Regions from separate parts of the Neobacillus sp. NPDC058068 genome, predicted to be linked through region 2. Evidence: riboswitches for the same ligand, from Rfam matches in the RefSeq annotation. Region 2 holds a riboswitch; the other holds the start of a gene.

Region 1 (9,584 bases), on a different contig from region 2:
TATTTCAACTGGTCAAGATTGAAATAATGTGTTGGTATTATTGCTATTAACCTAAATATTTCGCTAATGGCTTCCAATAATTCTCTCCCCAGCCCGTAGCAAGATGTTCTTTTTCTACTCCTGGAAAACCAGTATGGTCGAAAACCAAAAGGGTCTTCGAATCTTGCTCCTTCAGTTCGAACTTAGCGATTGAATAAACTCCTTCAGGCCAGTTCTTTACACGCCAAGCTTGGACAATTCGAACACCTGGAACAAGCTCAATGTTTCTTCCATGAATCATGCCACCGAAACAAGAAAAAGTCCCACCAGCTTCGGGGCTGATCTCAACTGGAGCACCTCCTGTAACTTCACTGAATTGATTGGAAACAGTCAGTGCTTCATAAACACGTTCAGGACTCGCATTGAAAACCACTTCTTGGTGAATTGTATTAGTCATCGTATGTTTCCCCCTCTATTATTTAGCAGTCGCTAACTGCTTGTCTTTTATTTTAACCAATCTTCCAGCATTTCGACTGTCATGCTTTTTAACATGTCAGCATGGTCGTGAATGGCATGGTGCCACATAGCAGCTTCTACTTTATAACGATCAGTATTTTTTACAGAAAATCCACAGTTACAAGATAATGTAGTCTTTTTTTTTACCTCTCCCAATTAAACTTTTTTATTTAAAAATTAATGCATTGCTACAACGGACCAAGGGTCGACACCTGGGTCCTTACCTTCTGCAAAATCTTTAATGCGCGGCATGTAATGAGACCAACCTTGCTGATGTGACGGAATTTCTTCAGTTGGCAAATCATAATGCGTTAAGACTAAATTTGTCCCATTTTCTTTAGGAGTTAGCCGGAACTCAACCTTAGAGGAACCAGGAGGGACAACTTTTGACTTTTCCCAGCCCCACGACATGACGATTTTTTCATAAGGCACGATTTCCACATATTCTCCCATGGCAATATCGCTGCCATTAACATCTATCCGGTATTTACCGCCGATTTTTGGTTCGAGTAGAATCTGTCTCCCCATCCAGCGGACCATTTTGTCTGCATCTGTAAAAAACGAAAATAATGTTTCAGGGCGTGCTTCGATATAAATCTCTTTCCTGATTGTATCATTGTTTGTTTTCATCGTTTTTTCTCCTTTCTTCCTCTTCCGCAGCTTCTTTCAATAGAAGTAAACTTTCATCCCAAAAACGGTCAATGTATTGTTTTAATTCAGCAAAACCGTCCCTTCTAATACCGTAGTACCGTTTTGTTCCGTCCCTCCGGACGACAACTAAGCCGGATTGTTCAAGAACTTTGAGATGCTGAGAAACTGCTGGCGCGGAAATGTCAAAATGTGAGGCAATCGCGCTGGAGGTAAGCTCTCGATTACGAACGAGGGAGAGAATATCTCTACGTCTAGGTTCAGCTAATGCATGTAGAACTTTTTCAATCATACTTTTATTTTAGTGTACACTTAATTAAGTGTCAACTTAATTAATGATTTTCTTATTAGTATCTTTTGGTAAGATTCAAAAACATATAACCTGACACTTAAAAAAAGGAGAGCTTGGTATGTTTTTTAGCATAGTGATAAGCTTTTTTACTTAATGTAAATTTTTACACGTAACACAGTGCTTATAAGGACAAAAAAAGAGGAATCTTTCTAAGACTATTTGGTTATCAATAGGGATATTTAGGAGATGTATTAGTTGGGTAAGCTTTGTTATAATAGTGGAAAACCTAACTATTAAGGAATGATGATGGTGCCTAGCATAGAAAAATATGGTTTGCTTTTGGACGTGGAAACGACCGGATTGGGTCCTACTAAAGATGAAGTGATTGAACTGGCTTTAAAGTTATTTACCTATCGATCCGATTCTGGGGAAATCATCGAAATAATTGAGGAAGATTCCTTTTTGCGGGAGCCTCTATCGACATCAGCCCGAAATAATTATGACCAAGCATATAGAGTACACGGGATCCCATACGAGTTGGTTAGAGGAAAAAGCTTTTATGATGTAAAAGTAAAAACCTATTTTCATCGCGCGGACACTGTGTTTGCACACAACGCTTCCTTTGATCGCAGTTTTCTTTATCACATGTATCCCGAGGTCAACGATTTAAAATGGTATTGCACGATGAGAAATATCCCTTGGAAAAACTATGGTTTCCCAAATGGTAAGCTCTTGACTCTCTTACAAGCACACAATATCACAAATTACCAAACACATAGAGCACTGGATGATATTACATATTTAATGGAACTGCTTAAAAAAACAAGTCCGAACGGGAACCTCTATATTCAAGAAGTACTTGAAAAAGGACCAATGAGAAAATATCAGCCAGCACGAACAAAAATGGGATAAAGCCCTACCCCAACGCAAAAAACTGCGTTGGGGTTAGTTTTAGTGCCTGACACCATAACTACTATTTATTGTAGGTCCCAATATATTTAGATTGTGGTCTATAGATTGTGTTGTTTTCTGCTTGTTCTAGGACGTGTGCCGTCCATCCGACCATTCTGCTTGCAGTAAAGGTAGGGGTGAAAAGTTCCACATCCAAATTGATTGCTTTCATGATGGCCGCAGCATAAAACTCTACATTTGTATAAAGCAATCGACCGGGCTTCAGCTCCGCTAATAACTTAACACCCGTATCCTCTACTGTCATCGCTAAATCAAGCCACTCATCCTCACCAACGAGTCCCATTAATTTTGCTTTTAGTGCAACTGCTCGCGGGTCATGCGTTTTATACACCCTGTGTCCAAACCCCATTAATTTTTCCCCGCGCAAAACCTTTGCTCTAATTACCGTTTCAGCATCACCAACCATCGCAATTTCATCCAGAAGCTCGATGACTCCTGAAGGAGCGCCGCCATGAAGAGGACCTTTCATTGTCCCAACTGCTGATGTGATTGCCGAAACTAAATCTGATTCAGTGGATGCTGTAACCCTGGCAGAAAAAGTAGAGGCGTTCATTCCATGCTCTAAGGTTAGGATCATATATGTTTCCAGTGCCTCGATATGGGCAGCTAAAGGCAAGTTACCATCTAGCATATACAAGTAATTTTCAACAAAATCTAAATCGCTCCGAGATGGGAAAAAACTTTGCCCCTCTAAAAATCTTTTTCGATAGGCGATAATTGTAGGAACTAAAGCGGTTAACCGGATAGCCTGTGAAACACCAGGTTTCCACCCATAATCCGACTGACCGCCTTCTGCGGAAATGGACGTTCTAATAACACTCATTAAATCCATGGCGGGCGGGAGTTGGTCGATTATTTCCATTACATATTCGGGTAATTCACGATTAGATTTCAACTCGTTTTTTAGCACGCTTAGCTGTACCTCATCAGGTAAGTGGCCGAACCAAAGAAGATAGGCTGCTTCTTCAAAAGAAAATCTTTTCGCAATCTCTCGAATTTCATACCCCCGATAAAACAGCTGTCCATTTTCCCCATCAATATGACTAATCGATGTTTCTGCCGCGACAATCCCTTTCAATCCTTTTTGAATCATAAAAATCGCTCCCTTCCTTATTTAGTGTTATTTTATAGGAAAAGGACAATTAAGAATATTGAATATTTTAGAAGCGATTAATTAAAATTTTTAATAAGGAGCGAAAAATGGAATTTCAATGGATAAACACCTTTATTACGGCTGCTGATTGTGGTAATTTTCGCAGAACAGCAGAGATCCTATATATTTCACAGCCTTCCGTAACGGTTCATATTAAACAACTGGAAAAAGAATTGGGGACTCAATTGTTTCATCGCGAAGGGAAAAAAATTAAACTGACGGAGGAGGGGAAAAGATATTTAGTTCATGCAACTAGATTGCTGGAGGTTTATCAACATGGTCTAGAGGATTTATCTTCCTTTAGTCAAGGATACACAAGGAAATTATCACTCGGTATCTCACCTCTAATCGCAGATACCATCTTACCCTACGTTCTGAAGAGCTATACAAAGCAGTACCCGGAAGTGGAGATTTCAGTAAAAATTATTGAATCTGTTGATATTGAACAGGCGCTCTTAAAGGATGAAGTAGATCTGGCGCTGTCGTGCTTAAACAGTAGTCATCCAAGTTTGATTAGTGAGCTTTTATATAAAGATAAAGTCATATTGGTTGCCCCGCATGATGGGGGGGATGCTGAATCAGCTCCCCCATTGGATGAAGGGGAAGTATTAACAACCAACTTTCTATTAACCCACAATCATCCTGGTTATTGGGAGCATCTTTGCAGAGTAGTGAAAATCAAATTTCCAAGTATAAGAATGATGAAAGTATCGCAAGTCCATATTACGAAAAGGTTTATTGTTGAGGGGTTGGGGGTATCATTCCTGCCGACATCTACGGTTAGGAGAGAATTATTAGAAGGAAGATTACTAGAGGTCGATTGTCATTCGATCCCAATGCCCGAAGCTAACACATATGCCGTTATGAAATATGATCATTCCAAGCAAAAGGAATTTTTAAATTTTATATCAAACTATAGGTTGTAGATTTCAATTCCAATTTGTGGAAGAGTTTGTCTGGAAAAAGAAAAACAGCTCTGTCGCAATAGATGCGAACAGAGCTGTTTTGTTTTGATATAATCTATTGTCGACCTTCAGTGAAAATTTGAAAGGAAATTCCGAACTTGTCTGTTACATTGCCGTAAGCTGGGCTAAAGAAAGTTTCTTGCAGTGGCATGCCCACTTGACCGCCTTCCTTTAATGCATCAAAAAACTTATGAGCCAATGTAGCATCGTCAGTTGTAATACAGATCGTAACTTGTGTTCCGCTTTGATGTGGCTGGCCAGGGAATGTATCAGAAAACATTAATTCTGTTTCACCCACTTTTATTGTCGCGTGACTCACACGGTCCTTTGCTTCCGCAGGTATAGGAAATTCTGGGTTTTCCGGCATTTCGCCGAAAGATTGATGAAAGAGAACCTCAGCATTCAATGCTTCTTTGTAAAAATGAATCGCTTCCTTTGCATTTCCGTCCATCACTAAATAGGGAATTAATCGTACCGTCATTAAAAATCAGCTCCTTGAGTTCTTTGTATCGATAGGTTGATAGCCAGGCATTGGATAGTTGTCAATGAATGCAGCCCACTACATATTATTACCGATATTTCCATTATAAATCACAGAACTAACGTTCGCAAGCTTAAATTCATACTAAACCGAAAAAACGAGAGTGTCCACCCCGGGCGGACATTTGTCCACGAGCGGTGCCTGACACCATTAAAATGACACCATTAAAATGACATCAATAAAATTAAATCATTTAACTAACACCATTTGCACTGCGATCAAATGGTTTATTTGAATTCTGGCAGGTATCTTTCATGAATGATTTTCAGGTGGTGGATGGCATGGCCTGCGATGATGTAGGCGATGGCTTGGCTGGTGATATCGGTTTCGTTTGCAATGCCTCTTTTGGCCCAGGCCTCATCCGGCATATTCTGAATTAACGTGATGGTGGCATTTCGTGTTGCTGCAAAGTCTTCAAGGATGTTTTTTATCGGAAGTTGGTCGAATTGAGAACCATCAATATAATCGTTCTCGTTAAATCCTGCTAAGGGTGTCTGGTCACCGCGTCCAATTCGCAACAGGCGGTAACTCATGATTCTTTCAGTGTCTGCCATATGACCAAGCACCTCTTTGATACTCCATTTACCAGAGGCGTAACGGAAATGACTGTCTTCCTCAGATAAACTCTCCAAAAGGGCTGCCGTGTCAACCAGATTCTCTTTCAGAATCGATAACAGGTCACCTTCAGGAACTAGCTTCACATACGGTACATAATAATTAGGGTATTCATTTTCTAATGGACGTTTTAACATTCGGTTCTCTCCCTTCTAATTTCTCAATATAACTATAACAAATTTATCCTACCACAATAAACTTAATAATCGAAAAATTTAATTTAGTAATATTCAAACTTTGAATTTGTTTTCCAGTCTCAATATTTATTAAAATTATTCTTGATAGCGATTAAAATGGGGAAAGGTCGAGTGTTATGCCCAAAATATTATTAATAGAGAGTTTAGTGGGTAAAACCTTTAAATTATTAAATGGCTTTCCTGCCTACATTACAATTGAACAAAAAGAAAAACCGACAGACCTGATTTCTGAGCAAGAGCTCTCCTTGTTAATTAATCTGTGCTCCCAGTGGGGACTCGAGCGTATAGGTGTTTCGTTGGATAGGACGTCAGAAGACTTCGACTACTTATCGGGAATATTCCTGAGAAACGGGTTTGAACATTTTTCCTCAAGAGTTGAAGTTTACAAGGATTTATCGAACCTTGATAAAGGGGAAACACTGTTTACCTATGCTGCCATAGCAGACCAAAGGTTTTCAGAATCAGAATTTAAACACTTCTGGGAAAGGTGTATGTCAGGTTCAGATAATAAACCATCAACCTTAACAATGGACCAGCATCTATTGTCTGTTAAAAGCGAATTAGGGGCAGACTGGGGAAAATCATGCCACGTATATTATTTACAAGATAACCCGATTGGAATTTCCATCCCCCACATTGAGCCCGGTACAATAGTGGAGGGGCGATTGTTTTATTTTGGACTATTACCTGAAGCGAGAGGGAAAGGTTTAAGTACTGATCTGCATCTTCAATCGTTATGGGCACTAAAGAAAATGGGAGCAACCCACTACATTGGGAGCACCCATATCGCAAATAAGAAAATGCAAAGAGTTTTTGAAAAAAACGGCTGCATTACGCGGACACAAACAGAAACCTATTACAAATATTTTCCGATTAAGGAGGATTGAAAAATGAGCAAAGTAGAAATTATTGTCTTAAATCAAGAAGATGCAAAAACAGCTGAAGCCAATGGGGCGGACCGTCTTGAGTTGGTTTCCGCAATTGCCGAAGGCGGCCTGACGCCAAGTTACGGAACGATTAAAACGGTTGTAAAGAGCGTAGAAATTCCTGTAATGGTTATGGTTCGGCCTCATAGCTATTCATTTGAATACCGTAAGAATGAATGGGATGCCATTAAAGAAGATATTAAAATAATTCAAGAGTTAGGTGCCGCCGGGATTGTTTTTGGAGGGCTAACCGAAAAGCATACAGTAGATTTTGACATTCTTCCCATGGTTTTAGAAGAAGCGCAAGGCCTATCCGTAACCTTTCATCGCGCCATTGATCAGACTGATACTTTAGAGGCGTATAAGGATCTTTGCGACTCGCCCTATCATATAGACCGTATTCTCACTTCTGGAGGAAAACCAACGGTCCTCGAAGGACTTGACCCATTAAATAAGATGTTAACGGCGTCGAAGAAAACTCCTGACCAGCCAATCATCATGCCGGGATCAGGTCTCTCTTCCAGTAATATTGAGTATATACATAAACAGCTCCAAGCCTCGGAATACCATTTTGGCTCAGCCGTAAGAATAAATGGGGATTTTCGCAATCAAATTAATGGGGAAGAAATTCAAAAGATAAAAAGAATGGTTAACTAAATCACAACAAAAAAGAGCTGCTGCTTTATCACTTTTAGCAGCAACTCTTATTATGATTAAACCATTTTTTCAAAATGGACGCGTTTGTTAATAGCATAAATTATCGGCATGCCGACGGCCATCACGACCAATTCACCAACGGCTGTTGTCAGCCATGTAAACATGAAGGGCAAACCAAACGCCAGGTGAAGTTCAAGGGCAATCATGAACATTGTAAACGTGAAGACAAGTGTATTGACGATCATTCGTGCCCAGATGCCTTTGATAAAGCGGGCGCATCCAATCGCAATCAATAAGGCAATCACCGACTGGCCGACACCGAAAATCAGGTCATAGGCTTTCATTGGTGAAAAGAATAAATTCGTCAAAAATACACCAAGAACGATTCCATAAATGTACTTTTTGTTAAAAACGATTAGATGATTAAACATTTCCGAGACACGGAACTGGACTTGGGTAAAGCCAAACGGCTGAATTAAGGCTGAAACAGCAATGTATAATGCGGCGACAATCCCGCCCACAACAACTCCGTGCACTTTGTTGTGCGCCTTGCCGGCTGCAGCAGTTTCAACAGAACCAATACCTGGTTTGGCACCAATTGGTTGTGCTACTGTGTTAGTTGTTTTCTCCATATTCATTTCTCCTTAGTTTTTTTTCGTGGGAGGATCTCGAACCACGCTAATGTATGATGCTTGCAAACAAATATATTAATACAAATAAAAGCACGAGTCAATGACATTTTATTCTAAAAAAATAAAGGAAGCCATCCAAAACGGCTTCCTTTGCACCATTAACTTTGTACTTCGCTCATTAGTGCATGGGTGTTGTCTTCTGTATCTTTGAAGAACGTCATCCATGTTTCTGTATGCCCCATTTTGGCGACTATGTGCGGTTCGTCGATAAAGTTGACCCCTTTTTCAACTAATCCTTGATAGCTTTCCTTAATATCTGCTACTTGAAAATAGATAACCGAACTTGGGTGAGCAAATTGCTCCTGCTCAGGAAGGCTTAGCAGAAGGCGGAGACCATTACACTCGAAAAAAGCCATTGTCTCCATACTAAATAGTAATGGCAGCGCTAGTATATCCTTATAAAAGGCAACCGCTCTATCAATATCCTTCACGGGTACTCCAATTTGTCCAACATTTTGAATTTTAGCCATCAAACTCTCTCCCATCCCAAACAAATCTATTCTATTGAATTATAATTTAAATACTCTTACTTTTCAAAACAATGATTTGCATTGCCCCATTATTTTGAAGCTAGGATACTATTTTCAGTGAACATTTGCGAAAATTTTGCCGGTAATGTTCAATTAATGTCATATCGTGGTAAAATTGGATTACAATAAATTACGAAATTTTATAAAATATGAGACATGTATTCCGCTTCAAAATAGCTGAATACATTGGAATTTAGTGTTGAACGTTTTTCATGGTCTGCCTGATCTTGATACTTTATTATTGCTGCAAATATGTAAAAATAGAGATTGGGAGAGAAGGCTGAATAATGTGTTCAGTCCTTTTTTGCAATAAATATTATGTTCATCTTGAACACTAAAGAAATGGAGGAACAAAACATGCTCCACCATCTTGAAATTTATGTTTCCAAACTTACTAAAACTATTGAGTTCTGGGAGTGGTTTTTAACGGAATTAGGATATGAACGATATCAGAAATGGGACTCGGGTATTAGTTGGAAGTATCGTGATACTTATCTCGTTTTTGTTCAAGCAGAGGATCGGTTTATGGATGTCCCTTACCATCGCTGCAGAGTAGGTCTAAACCATCTGGCATTTCATGCAAAATCGAAAGAACAGGTTGATGAAATCACCGAAAAGTTAAAGGTGAAAGGAGTAGGAATCCTTTATCAAGATAAGCATCCTTACGCTGGAGGCGATTCTCATTACGCTGTTTATTTCGAAGACCCGGATCGGATTAAAGTGGAACTCGTTGCACCGATTAGGTAACGAACAGGGCTAGAAAAGAATGTCCGTGAGAGGCAGTTTCATGGACCGGAAATGGCAAAAGGCTGCTCGTTCGGGTCGGCTCTTTTTTTAGGAAAGAGCCTTTAACCCCATTACCCCAATAATAATCAAACTAACACTAATAACGCGCCCTATA
Region 2 (9,584 bases):
TTACACGCAATTAAATAAAGGCGAACAATCCAGACAGACGTTCTTTAAAGACATCATGAAAACGCAAGGTGTATTAGGCGGTGTACCAAATGAGCGTTAATCAACTCATTTTTCGTAATTTGAAAAAGAATTTAAAAAATTATTATCTCTATGTGTTTGCGCTGATTTTTAGTGTGGCCCTTTATTTCGCCTTTGTCACCCTGCAATATGACCCGGCGATGAATGATACAAAAGACACCATGAAGGGCGCCGCTGCGATAAAAGCAGCTTCCGTTTTACTTGTCGCGATTGTTTCGATCTTTCTGTTATATGCCAATAACATCTTTATTAAACGCCGCAGCAAGGAAATTGGGCTATTTCAATTAATCGGGATGACCAAAAGCAGGATCTTCAGCATCCTGACTGCTGAAAATTTTATCCTATATTTTGGTTCGTTAGTCATAGGAACCTTTATCGGCTTTTCCGTTTCGCGATTAATTTTGATGATTTTGTTTAAAATCACTGGTGTGGATGCGATTGCTTCCCTGCATTTTTCTTCACAAGCGCTCATTCAAACTGTTGTGGTGTTTTGTGTTATCTACCTGTTTATCATGCTGATGAACTATGTATTTATTAAAAGACAAAGTATTCTCTCTTTATTTAGAGTGGTTTCATCGACCGAAGGAAAAGTAAAAAAGATGTCCATTTTCGAAGTCATCATCGGGATTATTGGTGTGGTTTTGATCATTTCAGGCTACTATATTTCATCGAAACTGTTTAGCGGCGATTTTACAACGGTGACCGGACTTTTTGGGGCGATGATTTTTATTCTGGGGTCTGTCATTATTGGAACTTATCTTTTTTATAAAGGGTCAGTCAGTTTTATCTTTAACCTCATTAGGAAAAAGAAGGATGGTTATTTAAATATTAATCAGGTATTATCACTATCCTCGATTATGTTTCGGATGAAATCGAATGCCTTATTATTAACGATAATTACGACCTTATCGGCCCTAGCCATTGGTTTATTATCCTTGAGTTATATCTCCTACTATTCAGCAGAAAAAATGGCTGAAAAAAATGTCGCAGGCGATTTTTCATTCATAAAAACGGAAAATGCTACTCAATTCAAAAAGGAATTAGCTGCGAATGACATTCCGTTCAATGAAAAGAAAATTGATGTTATTCAGGTGAATGCGAACCTTAAGGGAATTTTGGATATCAATCTGGAAGAAATAATGTTTGATCCGAAAGCTATGACTATACCTGTTATAAGTGATAAGGCTGTAAAAAATATCGATGTGTCTGAGGGGGATACTATTTTTACCGGCTATAATGATTTACTGCAGAAATTTATGAGTCTAAAGGATTCAGGTAACATCGAAATGAAGGGGCAAAACGAAGCAATTCCCCTCAAATACTTAGGTTTAAAAAAGGATTTCGTCATTTCAAGTTACTTTACAAACGGCGGGCAGCCAATCGCCATTGTCGATGAAACGGTATTCGAGCGCTTAAAGAAAGATGTAAATCCTAATATTCAAAAAGAATCGTCGCTGTTTATCGGGATTACGTTAAAAGATGAAGCCAATCTCGAAAAGGCAAATGATCTTTTTAAAGACCTGAATGGCAGCAACGACAGTTTAGGTTCGTCTCGCCTGGACATCAGCAATTCGCAGAAAAATATGATGGGTCTTATCATGTTTATCGTTGGCTTTTTAGGATTAACCTTTCTGATCACATCCGGATGTATTCTTTATTTTAAACAAATGGGTGAAGGCGAAGAGGAAAAACCGAATTATACAATCCTGAGAAAACTAGGTTTTACTCAAGGCGATCTACTAAAAGGGATTCATGCCAAACAAATCTTTAATTTCGGCATACCTTTAGTTGTCGGTCTCTTGCATAGCTATTTCGCCGTTCAATCAGGCTGGTTTTTATTCGGTACCGAGGTGTGGACACCAATGATTATCGTCATGGTCATCTATACTGGATTGTATTCGATCTTCGGATTACTATCCGTCCTCTATTACAAAAAGGTCATTAATGAAGCACTTTAGATTGAGGTAATCACTAACTGATATTTTTTTAGAATTAATGCTCCAGGCGCTAAATAGGCACTGGAGCTTCTTTTATTTATCAAAATAGTATGGATTACCACTCCCTATGGGGTAATCCATGAAATGTTGTGAATTCTAGAATATGTGTAGTAAGTGGCCGAAAATATGGCGGAATTGAAGGAAACTATTTAGGCAGTTACTTGAGTTCGAGCGAATTTCAAGTAAATATCCAGGTAATGTCGTAAATTTTGGAAAATAGGTAGTAAAAGGCGGAAAAGATTTAGTAAGTGGCCAGAAATATGTAATAAGTTACCGAAATTATGGCGTAAAATAGAGGTAAATGCTCAGGAAGTCCTTCATCAATGACTATGAAGGACTAATCTTTACTAGAAATACCTCGATTTGTCCTTCATCAAGGCTATGAAGGACTTTTCCTTACTAGAAATACCTCGATTTGTCCTTCATCAAGGCTATGAAGGACTTTTCCTTACTAGAAAGACCTCGATTTGTCCTTCATCACGGCTATGAAGGACTTTTCCTTACTAGAAATATCTCGATTTGTCCTTCATCAAGGCTATGAAGGACTTTTCCTTACTAGGAAGACCTCGATTTGTCCTTCATCAAGGCTATGAAGGACTTTTCCTTACTAGGAAGACCTCGATTTGTCCTTCATCAAGGCTATGAAGGACTAACCTCCTGTGATTCCTTTCTACGTATGAAATGGACGAGCAAGTAAACTAGCGGTGTGGTTAGGATCGCTGCAAAGAATTTAAAAATGTATTGAGTCAAGATTAGGCTTCCTAGGACAGCTATTGGCATTGTTCCATAGAAGGCAATGGTTATAAAAATGGTAGTATCAATCAATTGGCTTAGCATCGTCGACGCGTTATTGCGTAACCAAAGCTTTTTTTGTCCATGGGCGCTTTTTAATTTATTGAACACAAACACATCCAGGTTTTGACTCACTGCATAGGAAATTAAACTAGCAATTATCACACGAAAACTGCCATTTAAAATCGTTTCGAATGACGATTGTTCTTTAAATACAGGTGCAGCTGGCAGATGAATCGCTATCGTAATAAAGATAAGCGCAAGGATTTGCATAATCAGCCCGGCCTGAACCGTTCTCCGCGCTTCCTTTTTTCCATAAACCTCAACGATTACATCAATAATTGGATACGTAAAAATATAAATAATGACAGCGGCTGGCAATATGGCAAAATTTCCAATGCTAAAAAGCTTAACAGCAACAATGTTGGCCAAAATTAACAGTCCTACAAAAATTCCATTCAAGTAAAATATCATGTCTTGATTCCTTCCCTTATCGATTATCGACTTTTTCTGGATAGAGGTCATGGTTCATCAAACGGAAATTGGCCATCTCCTCGTACTTAGTGCCAGGTTTCCCGTAGTTGCACCATGGGTCAATGGAAATGCCGCCTCTTGGGGTGAATTTTCCCCAAACCTCAATATAGCGTGGATCAAGCAAATTAATTAAATCGTTCATGATGATATTGACACAGTCCTCATGAAAATCACCATGATTCCGAAAGCTGAAAAGATATAGCTTCAAAGACTTGCTCTCGACAATTTTTTGATTTGGAACATACGAAATATACATCGTTGCAAAATCCGGCTGGTGGGTCAGCGGGCAAAGACTTGTAAACTCCGGACAGTTGAATTTCACAAAATAATCACGATTTGGATGCAGATTATCGACTGCCTCCAATACCTCCGGTGCATATTCAAATGAATAGGTGGTACCTTGATTCCCTAATAGTGTTAAATCCTTTAATCCTTCTTCGTGGCTGCGGCCAGACATAAAAAAAACCCCCTAGTAAAATGTGTCCCCACACTTAACCAAGAGAGTATCTTCTGTACATTCTATGCAAACTTTAGGGATAAAAACAAAAAAGCCATGTCCGATATGGACATGGCAACAAGTCATGTATCCATAGTTTTTTATAGAGGGTATCAGCTATGAACCTCTCCCGTTCAAGTACGGGTATTCTCTTCTCTCCTATCATAAAGAACAGCATTTAAAACGTCAACGGAAAAAAAATACACTTATTAGGTGTCAGGCACCATGTGAAAAATTCACATGGTGCCTGACACCCTATTTAAATGCCCTAGCAGCATTCACTGCTTTTTTCCAGCCTGTGTAGAGTGTTTCTCTTTCTTCTTCGGCCATGTCTGGTGTAAATGCTTTGTCCATATTCCATTGTGTGGCAATTTCTTCTTGGCTTTCCCAGTACCCTACGGCTAATCCTGCTAAATATGCAGCTCCTAATGCGGTTGTTTCTTTAATTTCTGGACGTTCTACAGGAACATCTAACACATTGCTTTGGAATTGCATTAAGAAGTTATTGGCAACTGCGCCGCCATCCACACGGAGAGCTTTCAGCGAGATACCTGAATCCGCTTCCATGGAAGTCAAGACATCTTTCGTTTGGTAGGCAAGCGATTCTAATGTTGCGCGTACGAAATGTTCTTTCGTTGTCCCGCGAGTTAAGCCAAAGACCGAACCGCGGACATCACTATCCCAATATGGTGTTCCCAGACCAACAAAGGCAGGAACGACATAAACACCTTCTGTTGATGCTACACTTGCTGCATATTTCTCACTTTCTGCGGCGTTATTAAACATGCGAAGCCCGTCACGAAGCCATTGGATGGCAGACCCGGCAACAAAGATACTTCCTTCTAAGGCGTATTCTACCTTTCCGTCAATCCCCCAAGCAATCGTTGTTAACAAGCCATTTTCGGATTTCACTGCTTTTTCACCGGTATTCATCAACATGAAGCAGCCAGTTCCATACGTATTTTTCGCCATCCCTTTTTCATAGCACGCTTGACCAAATAACGCTGCTTGTTGGTCACCCGCTACCCCTGCAATTGGGACATTGCAGCCAAAGAAATGATAGTCAACCGTTTCAGCGTAAACTTCGGATGATTGGCGTACTTCTGGAAGCATGGATGCAGGAACAGTTAGAATCTCTAATAATTCCTCATCCCATTTTAAGTCATGGATATTGTACATCAATGTTCTCGATGCGTTCGAGTAATCGGTTACATGGGCTCTTCCGCCTGAAAGCATCCAAATGAGCCATGTATCAATCGTTCCGAATAACAATTCCCCACGGTCAGACTTTTCTCTTGCACCTTCTACATTATCTAAAATCCATTTCACTTTTGTTCCGGAGAAATAAGCATCGATTAACAGCCCTGTTTTATCCCTAAATAATTGGTCATGACCTTGTGCTTTTAATTCTTCACAAATCTCGGCCGTCTGGCGGGATTGCCAGACAATCGCATGATAAACCGGCTGTCCTGATTCTTTATCCCAGACAACGGCTGTTTCCCGTTGGTTGGTAATCCCAATTCCCGCCACTTGCTCTGGTTTTACATTAACTTCAGCTAAACAGGAAGCTATGACAGCTAGGATTGAACCCCAAATTTCATTGGCATTGTGCTCCACCCAGCCTGGCTTCGGAAAATATTGTTTGAACTCTTGCTGCGCGACGTGAACAATTTCTCCCTTTTTATTAAAAAGAATTGCGCGTGAGCTTGTTGTTCCTTGGTCTAATGATAAGATATATTTTTCCATAAAAGTAATCTCTCCCTTTAATTTAGACTATGCACTAATCTTTTTGACAACTGCCATTTCCTGAGGTTTCTTTCCAATAAAGAAAGCTGCGGTAAGAATGATCACAATGGCTCCAATTACAAACCAAAGATTTACATCTGTCTTCCCTAAAAATACTGTCTTATAGAATAAGCCACCAAGGCTTCCCCCAAGCATTGGTCCTACAACCGGAATCCAGGCATATCCCCAGTTAGAACTTCCTTTTCCCGTAATCGGAAGCAGTGCATGTGCTAATCTTGGACCAAAGTCACGTGCAGGATTGATCGCATAACCTGTTGTTCCCCCTAAGCTCATCCCAATACTAACAATCAGAAAACCAACATCAGCGGATTTAAGCCATCTGTAAATTTATTTGCACCTATTGCTAGAATACCTAAAACAAGAACAAAAGTACTAATCATTTCACTAATTAAGTTTGCCATTGTGTATGGAATCGCAGGACCTGTTGCAAATGTTCCTAATTTTGCCCCTGGATCATCTGTTGCTCTCCAATGTGGCAGGTAGTGGAAATAAACAACGGTTGCCCCTATCATAGCACCTAAAACTTGGCCGATGATATAGGTTGGAACTTCTTTCCAAGGTAGATCCCCGATAAATGCCAAGGCAACAGTTAATGCCGGATTAAGATGGGCACCGCTAAATTTACCTACTGCTACTACCAGCCCCCAGTCAAAACTTCTCTCTTCGTCCGATTCTACAACAAAAAACCGATTAGCTATTAACTAAACGGTTTTGTATATTAAGCCTTTTACTAACTGTGTTTTGATTAAAAAAGTTTATCTTAGTTCTTTTAAAGAATAGTATATAGATAGTTTCTGGCTTAACAACAGCTATTTGCACCAATTAAAACTAATCCTGCACCCTCTTGATTTTCTTCTTTATCTAATGTTAATTCATCAGTTCCTGTAATTTGCGAATCGAATGCTACCTTAATTCCGTTAATGGTTTGAATCGTATCTGATTCCTCTGGTGTGTCTAAAGAAATGGCAAATTGTGGTCCGCAGCAACCAGCCACAGAATATAGACGGATTCCTTCTGCTCCCTTTTCATTTAAAAAGCTTTCTAATAGTTGTTTAGCTCCATCAGTTATTTTCATTTTTTGTTCCTCCTAGAGTTCTTATGCATTTGGAAAAATACGTTTTAATGATTCTTTCATCTCTGGTTTTACATTAATTTTAGGTCGTGCGGTTTTAGCAATTTCTTCTGCCTCTTGAATTGTACATGCTTTTCCTAGAGCCAATAGTGTACCAATCGCAACAGTTCCTGTACGGTTGCTTCCTCCTTGGCAGTGAAAGTAAACATTCTCTCCTTTATTATAGGCATTCACAACATGATCAATGGATTTCTTAATAAATTCATCTTGATGTTTTGCATCATCAACAATAGGGCTGTGGACACGATTATAAATAGGACCCTCTTTTGGAGATTCTGCTCTTAAATCAAAAATGACATCTACTTTTTCATTTTTCATAAAATCTTCTACATCGTCTGCACCACCGATGAAAATACGGTCTTTCAATAATTCATGATAGTTCTTTGTTGTCATTTTTCATCCTCCTACTACCATTATTTACTCCAATCATGGACTGCATTTCCTTCTAAGTATCTTTCAGCATCTAGGGCAGCCATACATCCAGTACCTGCAGCAGTAATTGCTTGACGGTACTTTTTATCTTGTACATCCCCACAAGCAAAAACCCCAGGAACATTGGTTTCAGTTGTACCAGGTACTACATTTATATATCCGGTTTCATCTGTATTTATTTGACCATTCAAGAAAGAAGTATTGGGTGTATGACCGATTGCAACAAAAATCCCATCGGTTTCAATAATCTCTTCCTCATTAGTTTCATTGTTTTTCACTTTTAAACCTGTAACTCGATTTTCATTAGCAATCACTTCTAGAGGTGTTTTATTAAGTTTCCAAGATATTTTTGAATTCCCTCTCGCACGATCCTGCATAATTTTTGAAGCACGAAGCTCATTTCTTCTATGGACAATAATCACTTCACTTGCAAATTTCGTTAAGAAATTTGCTTCTTCCATAGCAGAATCGCCTCCGCCAACTATGACAACTTTTTTTCCTCTGAAAAAAATCCATCAAATGTGGCACAGGTACTAACACCTCGGCCTATGTTTTCTTTTTCTCCCGTTATATTCAGAAGCTTCGCTGAAGCACCTGTTGAGAGGATAAGAGATTCAGTCTCAATTTCACCTAAACCGTTAACATCTAAACGAAATGGTTTCTTTGATGAATCTACGCTTGTTACCCAACCTCTTTTAAATTCAGCACCAAAACGTTCTGCTTATTTTCTCATGTTATCCATTAATTCTGGACCCATAATTCCGTCGGTAAAACCAGGGAAATTTTCAACCTCTGTTGTAAGTGTCAACTGTCCACCTGGTTGGTTTCCTTCGATTACAACTGGTTTCATATTTGCTCGTGCCAGATAAATAGCAGCTGTTAACCCTGCTGGACCGGTTCCTAAAATCACAACTTTTTCTACTAATTCCCCCACTGATTAATGAATATAATCTTTTACCTTGTCGTACCCAACCTTTTCTTCCGGTAACCAGGGAATAATGGCACACTTCTCAGCCTTGTTTTCATTTACTTCTCGAATCCATTCCCATTCTGATGAAGCTTTTCCTTTTAAGATAGGATCGTTTGTATTTGTAGCTGATAAACTTTGATTAATAACCCACCATTTTGGGTCTATACTTGCTCGCCTTAAATCATCTTGTAATCTCGATGCTTCTAAAACAGGTGTAGCTTCTGCAAGTGTGACAATCACCACGGATGTTTCTTTTGGATTACGAATTTGTGGCAAAAGTTTTTTCGCGCTTTCCGGAACTTCTCCTGTTGACCTTTCAATTTCTTTACTATATGACTCTGAAGCATCTAATAACAGTAACGTATGCCCTGTCGGTGCTGTATCAATGACCACAATTTCATTTTCTGATTTAGCAACAACTTCTGCAAAAGCCTGAAAAACGGCAATTTCTTCTGTACACGGTGATTCTAAATCCTCTTTCAAGTAAGCAAGACCAGCTTCGTCCAAGTCCTTACTAACCTTAGAAAGTACTTCAGCCTTATACTTTTCAACTTCTACTTTCGGATTAATGCTGCTAATCGTTAAATTATGATCGAGGTGACCATTTTGGAATTGATATTCCAAGTGTGCTGCAGGATCTGTTGTGGTTAAATGGACCCGATGCCCTTTTTCAACCAAGCCAACTGCAATAGCCGATGCAACAGTTGTTTTTCCTACGCCACCTTTTCCCATCGTGAAAATCAACTTTGTACCATTAGCTGAAAAGTTATCAATAACAGTTTTTAGCCCTGGAAGATTTACAGATGGATTTGCTATATCTAAAGTTGTTGAAACTTCGTATGGTTTAAATAGATTTCGAAGATTTTCTATACCTGTTAAAGAATATGGAACATACGGTAACGAGTACGTAATGGTCTCTTTTAAATTGCTTGGCATTTGCTTTAATGCATCTCTTTGTCGATGATAAAATGCAGATGAAATTTCATCGTTTTCATTGTGATATTGAAGAAGGCCATTTACAATAAGCATTTGGTTTTTTATCCCTATCTCTTTTAGCTCCTTAGAGGCTCGGTCTGCTTCTAAAAGGGCTGAAATATCCGGTCTTGTTACTAATATTAGTGTCGTTTTAGATGGGTCAGAAAGTGCCGATACTGCACTTGAATAAAGATCCTTTTTATCTGCTAATCCCGATAAAGGTCCTAAACAGGATGCACCATGCATACTTTCTTCTAAAAATCCATTCCAAGCAGTAGGAAGCTGCAATAGCCGTAACGTGTGACCTGTTGGGGCCGTATCAAAAATAATATGGTCATAAAGATTCACGATTTCACTATTGGTAAGAAAACC

The links. Region 2 has a riboswitch for preQ1 ahead of queF (preQ(1) synthase). Riboswitches for the same ligand answer to the same signal wherever they lie in the genome.
Region 1: another riboswitch for preQ1. It lies ahead of ACFVSW_RS20895 (QueT transporter family protein); the one in region 2 lies ahead of queF (preQ(1) synthase).

Annotation. Positions count from the first base shown of each region.
Region 1 is NZ_JBHVSI010000019.1:34,933-44,516, forward strand. Features, by position in the region: gene ACFVSW_RS20845 (SRPBCC domain-containing protein) at 47-436, opposite strand; gene ACFVSW_RS20850 (SRPBCC family protein) at 673-1,125, opposite strand; gene ACFVSW_RS20855 (ArsR/SmtB family transcription factor) at 1,109-1,435, opposite strand; gene ACFVSW_RS20860 (exonuclease domain-containing protein) at 1,742-2,347, shown strand; gene ACFVSW_RS20865 (citrate synthase/methylcitrate synthase) at 2,409-3,500, opposite strand; gene ACFVSW_RS20870 (LysR family transcriptional regulator) at 3,608-4,486, shown strand; gene ACFVSW_RS20875 (VOC family protein) at 4,581-5,006, opposite strand; gene ACFVSW_RS20880 (DinB family protein) at 5,294-5,818, opposite strand; gene ACFVSW_RS20885 (GNAT family N-acetyltransferase) at 5,995-6,765, shown strand; gene ACFVSW_RS20890 (copper homeostasis protein CutC) at 6,769-7,461, shown strand; gene ACFVSW_RS20895 (QueT transporter family protein) at 7,518-8,093, opposite strand; PreQ1 riboswitch class I at 8,100-8,144, opposite strand; gene ACFVSW_RS20900 (VOC family protein) at 8,252-8,623, opposite strand; gene ACFVSW_RS20905 (VOC family protein) at 9,041-9,430, shown strand; gene ACFVSW_RS20910 (DMT family transporter) at 9,518-9,584, opposite strand, start outside.
Region 2 is NZ_JBHVSI010000009.1:20,729-30,312, reverse strand. Features, by position in the region: gene ACFVSW_RS12030 (ABC transporter ATP-binding protein) at 1-100, shown strand, start outside; gene ACFVSW_RS12025 (FtsX-like permease family protein) at 90-2,036, shown strand; gene ACFVSW_RS12020 (queuosine precursor transporter) at 2,715-3,341, opposite strand; gene queF (preQ(1) synthase) at 3,358-3,858, opposite strand; PreQ1 riboswitch class I at 3,985-4,031, opposite strand; gene glpK (glycerol kinase GlpK) at 4,153-5,643, opposite strand; partial or broken gene ACFVSW_RS12005 (MIP/aquaporin family protein) at 5,671-6,350, opposite strand; gene ACFVSW_RS12000 (iron-sulfur cluster assembly accessory protein) at 6,503-6,778, opposite strand; gene ACFVSW_RS11995 (protein-tyrosine phosphatase family protein) at 6,800-7,228, opposite strand; partial or broken gene trxB (thioredoxin-disulfide reductase) at 7,249-8,201, opposite strand; gene arsA (arsenical pump-driving ATPase) at 8,205-9,584, opposite strand, start outside.